Regions from separate parts of the Kitasatospora sp. NPDC093806 genome, predicted to be linked through region 2. Evidence: riboswitches for the same ligand, from Rfam matches in the RefSeq annotation. Region 2 holds a riboswitch; the other holds the start of a gene.
What was found. Region 2 has a riboswitch for cyclic di-AMP ahead of AB0N76_RS32515 (M23 family metallopeptidase). Riboswitches for the same ligand answer to the same signal wherever they lie in the genome.
Positions count from the first base shown of each region.

Region 1: linked by a shared signal. The riboswitch ahead of AB0N76_RS27490 (LysM peptidoglycan-binding domain-containing M23 family metallopeptidase) and the one ahead of AB0N76_RS32515 (M23 family metallopeptidase) in region 2 are both predicted to bind cyclic di-AMP.

Region 1 covers NZ_JBFBDO010000072.1:22,172-26,851, forward strand. The annotation lists gene AB0N76_RS27485 (MFS transporter) at 1-1,081, opposite strand, end outside; cyclic di-AMP (ydaO/yuaA leader) riboswitch at 1,393-1,554, shown strand; gene AB0N76_RS27490 (LysM peptidoglycan-binding domain-containing M23 family metallopeptidase) at 1,558-2,619, shown strand; gene AB0N76_RS27495 (APC family permease) at 3,157-4,605, shown strand; gene AB0N76_RS27500 (DUF2470 domain-containing protein) at 4,639-4,680, opposite strand, start outside.
Region 2 covers NZ_JBFBDO010000106.1:4,077-8,756, reverse strand. The annotation lists gene AB0N76_RS32525 (GNAT family protein) at 1-142, opposite strand, end outside; gene AB0N76_RS32520 (hypothetical protein) at 186-1,187, shown strand; gene AB0N76_RS32515 (M23 family metallopeptidase) at 1,256-2,161, opposite strand; cyclic di-AMP (ydaO/yuaA leader) riboswitch at 2,174-2,332, opposite strand; gene AB0N76_RS32510 (YiaA/YiaB family inner membrane protein) at 2,577-2,867, shown strand; gene AB0N76_RS32505 (alpha/beta hydrolase) at 2,988-3,821, shown strand; gene AB0N76_RS32500 (TetR-like C-terminal domain-containing protein) at 3,938-4,507, shown strand; tRNA gene AB0N76_RS32495 (tRNA-Ile) at 4,605-4,678, opposite strand.

The sequences.
Region 1 (4,680 bases), on a different contig from region 2:
ACGAGGCGCCGGACCCGATCCGCAGCATCAGCAGCACGCCCGCCGCGCAGAGCAGCGGGCCGACGGTGAGCGGCAGCCGCGGCCCGATCCGCTTGCCCAGCCGGCCGGCCCGGGCGGACAGCGCCAGCATGATGACGGTGATCGGCACCAGGGCCAGCCCGGAGACCAGCGGGGAGAAGCCGGAGACGATCTGCAGCTGGACGACGAGCAGGAAGAAGACGCCGCTGAACGCCGCGTAGACGGCGAGCGTGACCAGGTTCACCGCGGTGAACAGCCGGGAGGAGAAGAGGCCGAGCGGCAGCATCGGCTCCGCGGTGCGGCGCTCGACCAGGACGAAGGCGACGCCGAGCGCGAGTCCGGCCGCCCCGGTCAGCCAGACCCCGGGGGAGAGGCCGTCCCCGGCGGCGGTCAGCGCGTAGGTGACCGCACCGAGCGAGAGCGCGGCCAGCACCGCGCCGAGCACGTCGAAGCGGCCGGTCGAGGACTCGTCGCGGCTCTCCGGGACGTGCCGGGCGGCCACCGCCAGCACCAGCGCGGCGAGCGGCACGTTCAGCAGGAAGATCCAGCGCCAGCCGGGCCCGTCCACCAGCCAGCCGCCGAGGAAGGGACCGACCGCCGCCGACACCCCGCCGAGCCCGGACCAGAGGCCGACCGCCGCCGAGCGGTCGTCGGGGTGGAAGACCGCCTGGAGCATCGCCAGCGACCCCGGGGTCAGCAGCGCCCCGCCGATGCCCTGCACGGCGCGCGCGGCGATCAGCACCTCGATGGTGGGCGCGGCGGCGCAGGCCGCCGAGGCGACGGCGAACCAGACCACGCCGAGCAGGAAGACCCGGCGCCGTCCGTACCGGTCGCCGAGTGCTCCGCCGAGCAGGATCAGGCCGGCCAGGGTGAGCAGGTAGGCGTTGAGCGTCCATTGCAGGGCGGCGAGTTGGGCGCCCAGATCGGTGCCGATCCGGGGCAGCGCGACGTTCACGACGGTCCCGTCGAGCATCGCCATGCTGGAGCCGAGCACCGTCGCCAGAAGTACCCGGCGACCCTGCGCGGTGCCCAACCGCAGGGTGCCGGCCTCGGAGGTGTCCACCGCCCGATGGTCCGCCCCCGGGGGCTACGTGACAAGGCTCACCGGGGGTGTGTCGGTGGATGCCTTTCCGTGAGTGATCGTGTGCGTACTGGTGGGGAAATCAGCGGAGGGGAGTGGATCACGTGCGCGCAGTGAATGGATTGTGTACGTACTGTGCATGCCTCTCATGCGGAGCGTCACGGCATTCCGGACTTTGGTCCCTGGTTCGGGAGATCGACATTGCTTCACCCGAACGGATGGGTTTTAGTTCAGCGACCGCCCGGCGTCAGCCCGGGTGGCCACCGGGTGGAACGCCTAGTCCTGCCGCTGCCCGGTGGTACGCAACGAACTCTGTACGGCAGGAGCGGGGGACCCACAGGTAAGTCGCCGGACCGGAATTCGCGGTCCGGCTTGGGGTGAAGCCGCCTTCATGCGGCCGGGCAACTCCAGCCCGAACCCGACAGCTCACCTCGCAGGCGTCGGAGAGGACATTTCCCATGCCCGCACAGGCTCGTCGTATCGCCCTGCCCCGCGCCGCCCGCATCGGCATCGCCACCGCCGTCACCGGCGCCGCGTTCGCCCTCCCGCTGGTCACCACCCTCACCGCCGCCCAGGCCCACGAGGGCCCGGCCGCCGGCCACTCGCAGCAGACCGGCACCTGGACCGGCGCCACCAGCGTCGACGCCGCCCCGGCCGCGACCCCGATCGCCGCCCCGGCCGTCGAGAGCTACAAGGTCATCGGCGGGGACACCCTGTCGAAGATCGCCGACGCGAAGAGCGTCGAGGGTGGCTGGGAGGCCCTGTACGGCTTCAACCGTGCCGTCGTCGGCGCCGACCCGAACCTGATCTACCCGGGTCAGCAGCTCGCGCTCGGCACCGAGGCCGCGAAGCCGGCTGCTCCGGCCGCGCCCGCCGCTCCGGCTGCTCCGGCCGCCCCGGCCGAGAAGCCGCAGGTCTCGCAGGACGCGGCGAAGCCCGCCGCTCCGGCCGCCCCCGCCGCTCCGGCCGAGAAGCCGGCCGCCCCGGCCACCAAGCCGGCCGCGCCCGCCGCGAAGCCCGCCGCCCCGGCCGCCAAGCCGTCGGCCCAGGCCGTCCAGGCCGTCCAGATCGCCAAGCCGGCCACCCCGGCGCCGACCCCGGTCGCCGCCGCCACCGGCTTCGTCGCCCCGCTGGCCAACCCCAAGATGGGCACCGCCTACGGCGTGGCCGGCTCGATGTGGGCCTCCGGTCACCACACCGGTGTCGACTTCGTCGCCTCCACCGGCACCCCGCTGCGCGCCGTCGGCGCCGGCACCGTGGTGAAGGCCGGCAACGGCGGCGCCTACGGCAACGAGGTCGAGATCAAGCTCGCCGACGGCAAGTACGCCGAGTACGCGCACCTGTCCTCGATCGGCGTGTCGGTCGGTCAGACCGTCACCGCCGGCCAGCAGATCGGCCTCTCCGGTGCGACCGGCAACGTGACCGGCCCGCACCTGCACTTCGAGATCCGCACCGGCTCGGAGTACGGCTCGGACGTCGACCCGATCGCCTACCTCCGGGCGCACGGCGTCGCGGTCTGACCTGCGGTTTGACCGTACGGTCGGCTCAACTGCCACCGCTGGGTGCGGGGCGAAGACGACCTCCCGGGATGGTCATGTCGGGTGACCGCTCGACCGGGTGGTGACCGCACCTCCAGTGGATCGACGGGCGCGGGACACGCCCGTCCGGCCGGCCCGGTTCGCGAGACCTCCTCTCGCGAGCCGGGCCGGCCGTTTGTCGTTGTCTGGGGGACCCGGGGTCCGCATTTCGCGGCCGTTTCCGTTCGAACGTGGCCGGTTTCCAACCGAACAGAGCGTCAACTTCCTGGGCTTGATGCCTGACGACCTGTCGGTTGCGGGCGTGATCACCGCGCCCCGATGCTGTCGGGCAGTCAACGCCCGACCGGTCCGGCGGGCGGCACAGTCACGGCAGGCGAAGGGGACCGGATGGCCATCCAGAGCGGGGACGCGGTCGGTGGGGGAGCAGGGAGAGCGGATGCGGTCGATCCGGCTGCGGAGGCCGGAGTCGGCGTCGACCGGCTGAAGGCGAACTCGGTCGGGTTGGTGGGCGTGGTCTTCATGGCGATCGCCACCGCGGCGCCGATCACCGCGATGACCGGCAACCTCCCGATCATCGTCGGCCAGGGCAACGGCGCGGGCGCGCCCGCCGCGTACGTCTTCGCGACCCTGGTGCTCACCGTCTTCTCGGTCGGCTACGTGGCGATGGCCCGTCACATCACCGCGGCGGGCGCGTTCTACGGCTACATCTCGCACGGGCTGGGCCGGGTCGCCGGCATGGCCTCGGGGCTGCTGGCGGTGCTCGCGTACATCGTCTTCGAGGCCTCGATCATCGGCTTCTTCGCGTACTCGCTGCGCGGGCTGGTCGCGGCGCAGCTGGGGCTGGAACTGGCCTGGGGCTGGTACGCGCTGTTCGGGCTGGTGGCGATCGCGCTGATGGCCTGGTTCGACCTGCACCTGACCGCGCGGGTGCTCGGGGTGGCGCTGGTGCTGGAGATCACCGTGCTGAGCGCGGTCTCGCTGGCGGTGCTGTTCACCGGCGGCGGCCCGGACGGGCTCGTCGGCGAGGCGCTCGACCCGCTGAACGCCTTCCGCGGCGTCGGCGGGGCGGGGGCGGCGGCCGCCGGACTCGGGCTGTTCTTCGCCTTCTGGTCCTGGGTCGGCTTCGAGTCGACCGCGATGTACGGCGAGGAGTCCCGGGACCCGAAGCGGGTGGTGCCGCGGGCGACGCTGATCTCGGTGGTCGGGGTCGGGCTGTTCTACGTCTTCGTCTCCTGGATGATCGTCTCCGGCAACGGGGTGCAGCACGCCGTGGACGTGGCCAACGGCCTGGTCCCCGGCAAGGACGGCAACAGTCTGTTCTTCGACCCGCTCGGCGCGCACCTCGGGGCGTGGGCGGTGAAGGTGTTCCAGTGGCTGGTGGTGACCGGCTCCTTCGCCTGTGCGATGGCCTTCCACCAGTGCGCGGCCCGGTACCTGTACGCGATCGGCCGGGAGGGCTTCATCCACCCGGCGCTCGGACGCACCCACCCGCGGCACGGTTCGCCGTACGTCGCCTCGCTGGTCCAGTCGGTGATCGCGGTGCTGCTGGTGGTCGCGTTCCTGCTGGCGGGGATGGACCCGTACGTGCACCTGTACACCCTGCTGGCGCTGCTCGGGACGATGGCGATCCTGATCGTGCAGACGCTCTGCTCGTTCGCGGTGGTCGGCTACTTCCACGTGCAGGGACGGCACCCGGAGACCAGGCACTGGTTCCGGACGCTGGTCGCGCCGCTGATCGGCGGGGTGGCGATGGCGGGGGTGGTGGTGCTGCTGGCGATCAACAAGGACACCGCCGCCGGGGCGGCCGCCGACACGCTGCTCTTCCGGCTGATCCCGTACCTGGTGATCGGCACCTTCCTGGGCGGGATCGGCCTGGCGCTCTACATGAAGAACCGCCGGCCGGACCGGTACGCCCGGATGGGGCGGGTGATCCTGGAGGACGCGGCGGAGCGGCCCGCCGCTGCCTGACCAGTCGTCAGGAAAGGTCGCCCGTCCGCCGGTTCAGAGCCGGTGGGCGGGCTGCGCCTGTCGGGCGGCGGTCAG
Region 2 (4,680 bases):
TCTCCCGGTCGCGCGGCTCGAACGGGAGGTGGCGGCAGGCCTCCGGGTCGCCGAACACCGCGTGCAGGGCGTCCACGTCCTCGGGGGTGTGGTGGAACTCGCGGATGGCCAGCCGGGGGCCGATGAGTCGGACAGGCACCATGGCTCCCGACCCTACCCGCGACCAGCGGTTACGGTTCGTGGTTATGGAAGACGAAGACCTGCGGCTCGCCCCGCGCACCAAGGCCGCCGATCTGCTCGCCTGGGCGGAGGCGGAGGGCCGCGCGCCGCTCGCCGAGGAGCCGGTGCGGACGGTGCTGGCGCTGCTGGAGCTGGGCGAGGGCAGGATGCACGACGGCTGGCCCGAGCTGACCTCGGCCGCGGTGGAGCACCTGCTGTACGAGCGGCTGCACCTGTACGTCCAGCCCGCGCCGGAGCTGGACCCGCTGGCGTACGGCGCGGCGGTGCGGCTGCTGATCGACCACCAGCGCGCGGCGAAGCGGCTGAACGCCAAGCGGCAGGAGCGGCTGCACGCGGAGGCCGAGTGGCAGGGCGAGCTGGCGGCCGGGCTGCTGCGCCGGGCCGACCTGGTGACCTGGCCCCGGCTGTACGCGCTGCTGCTGCGCGCGGACGGGGTGGACACCGCGGACGGGGCGGCGGTGCGGTCCTGGCTGGAGGGGTTCCGGGGGCTGGCGGAGGAGGAGCGGCTGGCGGCGTTCGCGGCGCTGGAGGCGGACGGCGTGCTGGACCCGGTGGACGACGGGGGCTGGGACGGCGCGGCGCGGACGCTGGCGGTGGGCATGGCCACGGACGGGGCGCGCCGGCTGCTGGAGCACGGGCTGATGCAGCGCAGCTACCGGAACCTGGCCGAGCTGACGGCGCTGGGCCGGCCGATGCCGGAGGAGCTGGCCGGGGACTTCGGGGCGTTCGAGGAGGCGGCGGTCGAGGCGGCGCTGGACCTGTCGGGCGAGTGGACGGTGCCGGGGCTGCCGCGGCTGCTGGTGGAGGAGTTCCCGGAGCTGGCGCCGGAGCCGGGGCAGGCGGAGATCGACGCCTACCTGGCGGGTCTGGAGCCCGCCGCGGACGAGACCTGGGAGCCGGACGCGGCGGACGAGGACTGGCAGCCGGACGCGGAGGACGAGGCCTGGGCGGCGGACACGGAGGACGCGGCGGACGCGGACGACGAGGACCGCCCGCGCGCGGAGTAGTCCGGGAACGACGCGGGGCCCCGGCCGGATCGACGGCCGGGGCCCCGCGCGGTGCCGGGGGGGCGGGGTCAGGGGGTGACGCCGCGCTGCTCGAACCAGGTCTCCGGGTCGACGGGCGCGCCGCCGCCGGGCCGGACCTCGACGTGCAGGTGCGGGCCGGTGACGTTGCCGGTGGCGCCGACCTTGCCGATCTGCTGGCCGGGGACGACCTTGCCGGAGCCCTTGATGATCGAGGAGAGGTGGCAGTACCAGATCTCGGTGCCGTCGGGCAGCGTCTCGACGATCCGGTAGCCGTAGGCGCCGGCCCAGCCGGCCGAGGTGATGGTGCCCTGGCCGACCGCGTAGACGGCGGTGCCGGTGTCGGCGGCGAAGTCCAGGCCGGTGTGCAGGTGGGCCCAGTAGCGGGCGCTCTGGCCGTAGTGCGCGGAGAGGTTGTAGTCCTTCACCGGCAGGGTGATCGCGGCGAGCTTGGCCTTCTCGGCGGCCTCGGCGGCGCGCTTGGCCTGCTCCTGCTGGGCGAGCTGGACGGCGCGCTTGGCCTCGGCCTCCTGGGCGGCCTGGACGCGGGCGTCCTCCTCGGCGGCGGTGCGCTGGCTGTCGGCCTGCTGCTGGATCCGGGCGGCGAGGGCGAGGCCGGGGTCGGCGGCGAGCGCGACCGGGGTCTCGTCGGGCGCCTCGACGGCGGGCGCGGCGGCCGGGGTGGCGGAGGCGAAGCCGGTGGCGCCCAGGGTGGCGGCGACGGCGGTGACGCCGAGCAGCGGAGCGGTGCCGCGGGTCTGACGGGGCATCCGGTGCCGGTTGGCGTCGGCGGCCGGCGGGGCGCTCTCGTCGGCGGGGCCGGTGAACGGGCCGGGGCCGGCGAAGGGCCCGGGGCCGCCGAAAGGGCCGGGCCCGGCGGACGGACCGGGGTGGTCGAGCAGCTGGGTGCCGGCAGAGGAGCCGGACGGGTGTGCCGGGGTGTGCGTCGACGCCACGGAGGCGCGCTCCTTTCCTTCCTTCGCGCCTACCGGGTTAGCTGACGGGTTCGGAGCAGGAAGGTCTCCTACGGCTGGGCCTGGGCCCGGCCGATTCACCCCAAGGAACGTGGTTCCCCGGCTCCCTGGCCTGCCCGGAGGCCGGCCGGCGGGATTAGGCGACGGCGCACGGTGCCGTCTGGGTACGGCGTTGCGGACCGCGCTGCGTTATCAAACGTTAATCCGAGTGGCCCCCGATTCCAAGCCGTTCGTCGTTGACGACGGATGAGGATCGGGCAGTACGGCACTCGATGGGCGATTTGTGAGGTTTGATGACAACTGACACTACCGAACGTGAGAGGACGTCAACGAACGGCCCCCCAACTGAGTACTCCTACTCATGCGAGGCCGGGAGCGCGCGGCCCATCCTGGCGCCATGAGCGCACCGATGCAGTCACGCACCACGGCCGCGTACTACGTCCAGGCCGTCCTGTCCTTCGCCCTCGCCGCCTCCACCCTCGCGATCGGGATCGCCTTCCTCCCGGTGGAGCCCTGGACCCGGGCCTTCCTGGGGATCGGCCTGCTGTACACCGTCACCTCCACGTTCACGCTGGCCAAGGTGGTCCGGGACCGACAGGAGTCCACCGACCTGGTGACCAGGGTCGACCAGGCCCGGCTGGACAAGCTGCTGAGCGAGCACGACCCGTTCAAGGTGGAGGGGGTCTGAGGACGGGAGCGACCCCGGGCCGATCCGAATCGGCATAGGCGATAGCTTGACGGCTAAGGCTATTAGCCTTAGCTTTATGGCTATCGGCACGTCGCCGACGTCCGGACCGAGGAGGCCCCCATGAACGGCACCACCGCCCCCGTCACCCGCTACCTCGACCTCCCCGGCGGCCGGATCGCCTTCGACGACACCGAGCACGGCGCCGGCGCCCCGGTCGTCCTGCTCCCCGGGATGCTCGACAGCCGGGCCGCGTACCGGCACCTGCGCCCGCTGCTCACCGCCGCCGGCCGCCGGGTGATCACCATGGACCTGCGCGGCTTCGGCGAGTCCTCGATCGTCTGGGACGACTACACGCCCGCCGCGATCGCCCGCGACGTCCTCGCCCTGCTCGACCACCTGGGCATCGAGCGGGCCGTGCTGGCCGGCAACTCGTACACCGGCGCCAGCGTGGTCAAGGCCGCCGGGGACGCCCCCGCGCGGGTCGCCGGGATCGTCCTGCTGGACGCCTTCGTCGAGAACGTGCCGCCGACCGCGCTGCAGCGCGTGGTGGTCGGCGCGATGGGCCGGCTGCTGGTGCACTCCCCCGCCTTCTGGGGCCTCTACCAGCGGAAGGCCGCCTACCCGACCACCAAGCCGGCCGACCACGAGGAGTACGTGGCCGGGCTGGTCGCCGCGCTGCGCACCCCGGGCCGGAAGACCGCCACCCGCGGCTACGTCCGCGGGGACTCCTCGCCGGCCGGCTGGACCGCCGCCGTGCGCTGCCCGGCGCTGGTCGTGATGGGCGAGAAGGACCCCGACTTCGCGAAGCCGGAGCTGGTCGCCGACCGGCAGGCCGCCGCGCTGGGGGCGCGCAAGGTGATGATCGAGGGCGCCGGGCACTACCCGATGGCCGACCGCCCGCAGGCCACCGCGGACGCCCTGCTGTCCTTCCTCGCCGAGGCCGAGCGGGCCTGAACCCGGGCCTGAACCCGGGCCCGACCCCGGGCCCGAACGCCATGCCCGAACGCCAGGCCCGAACCCCGGGCCCGGCCCGCGCCCCCATCCCTTCCACCCCCTCCAGGAGAACCGCGATGCCCCGAGTCGGACTGACCCCCGAGCAGGTCGTCGGCCACGCCCTCGCCCTCATCGACGAGCAGGGCCCGGAGGCCCTCACCCTGGCCGCCGTGGCCGCCCGGGCCGGCGTCGCCACCCCCTCGCTGTACAAGCACGTCAGCGGCGGACTGGCCGAACTGCGCCGGCTGGTCGCCGTCCGGGTGACCGAGGAGCTGGCCGACCGGCTCGCCGAGGCCGCACTCGGCCGCGGCGGGGACGACGCCGTCGCCGCCGTCCTGCGGGCGTACCACGCGTACGCCACCGAGCACCCGCACCGGTACGGCGCGCTGCCGCAGGCCCCGCAGCCGGACGACGACCTGGCCGCGGCGGCGGCCCGGCTGGTCGGGGTGATCGTCGCGGTGCTCCGCGAGTACGGGCTGGAGGGCTCCGAGGCGATCCACGCGGCCCGGACCTTCCGCTCGCTGGCCCACGGCTTCGCCGCGCTCTCGATCGGCGGCGCGTTCCAGCTCGGCGAGGATCTCGGGGAGACCCAGGACCGCATGATCACCGTGCTCACCGCCGGCCTGCACGGCTGGCCGCGGCCCTGAGCCCCGGCGGCGGACCGGGACCGGGGCCGGGAACGGGAACGGGAACGGGAACGGCGAAGGGCCCGGAGCGGGAGGCTCCGGGCCCTTCGTCGTGCGGTGGGGCTAACAGGACTTGAACCTGTGGCCTCTTCCTTATCAGGGAAGCGCTCTAACCGTCTGAGCTATAGCCCCGC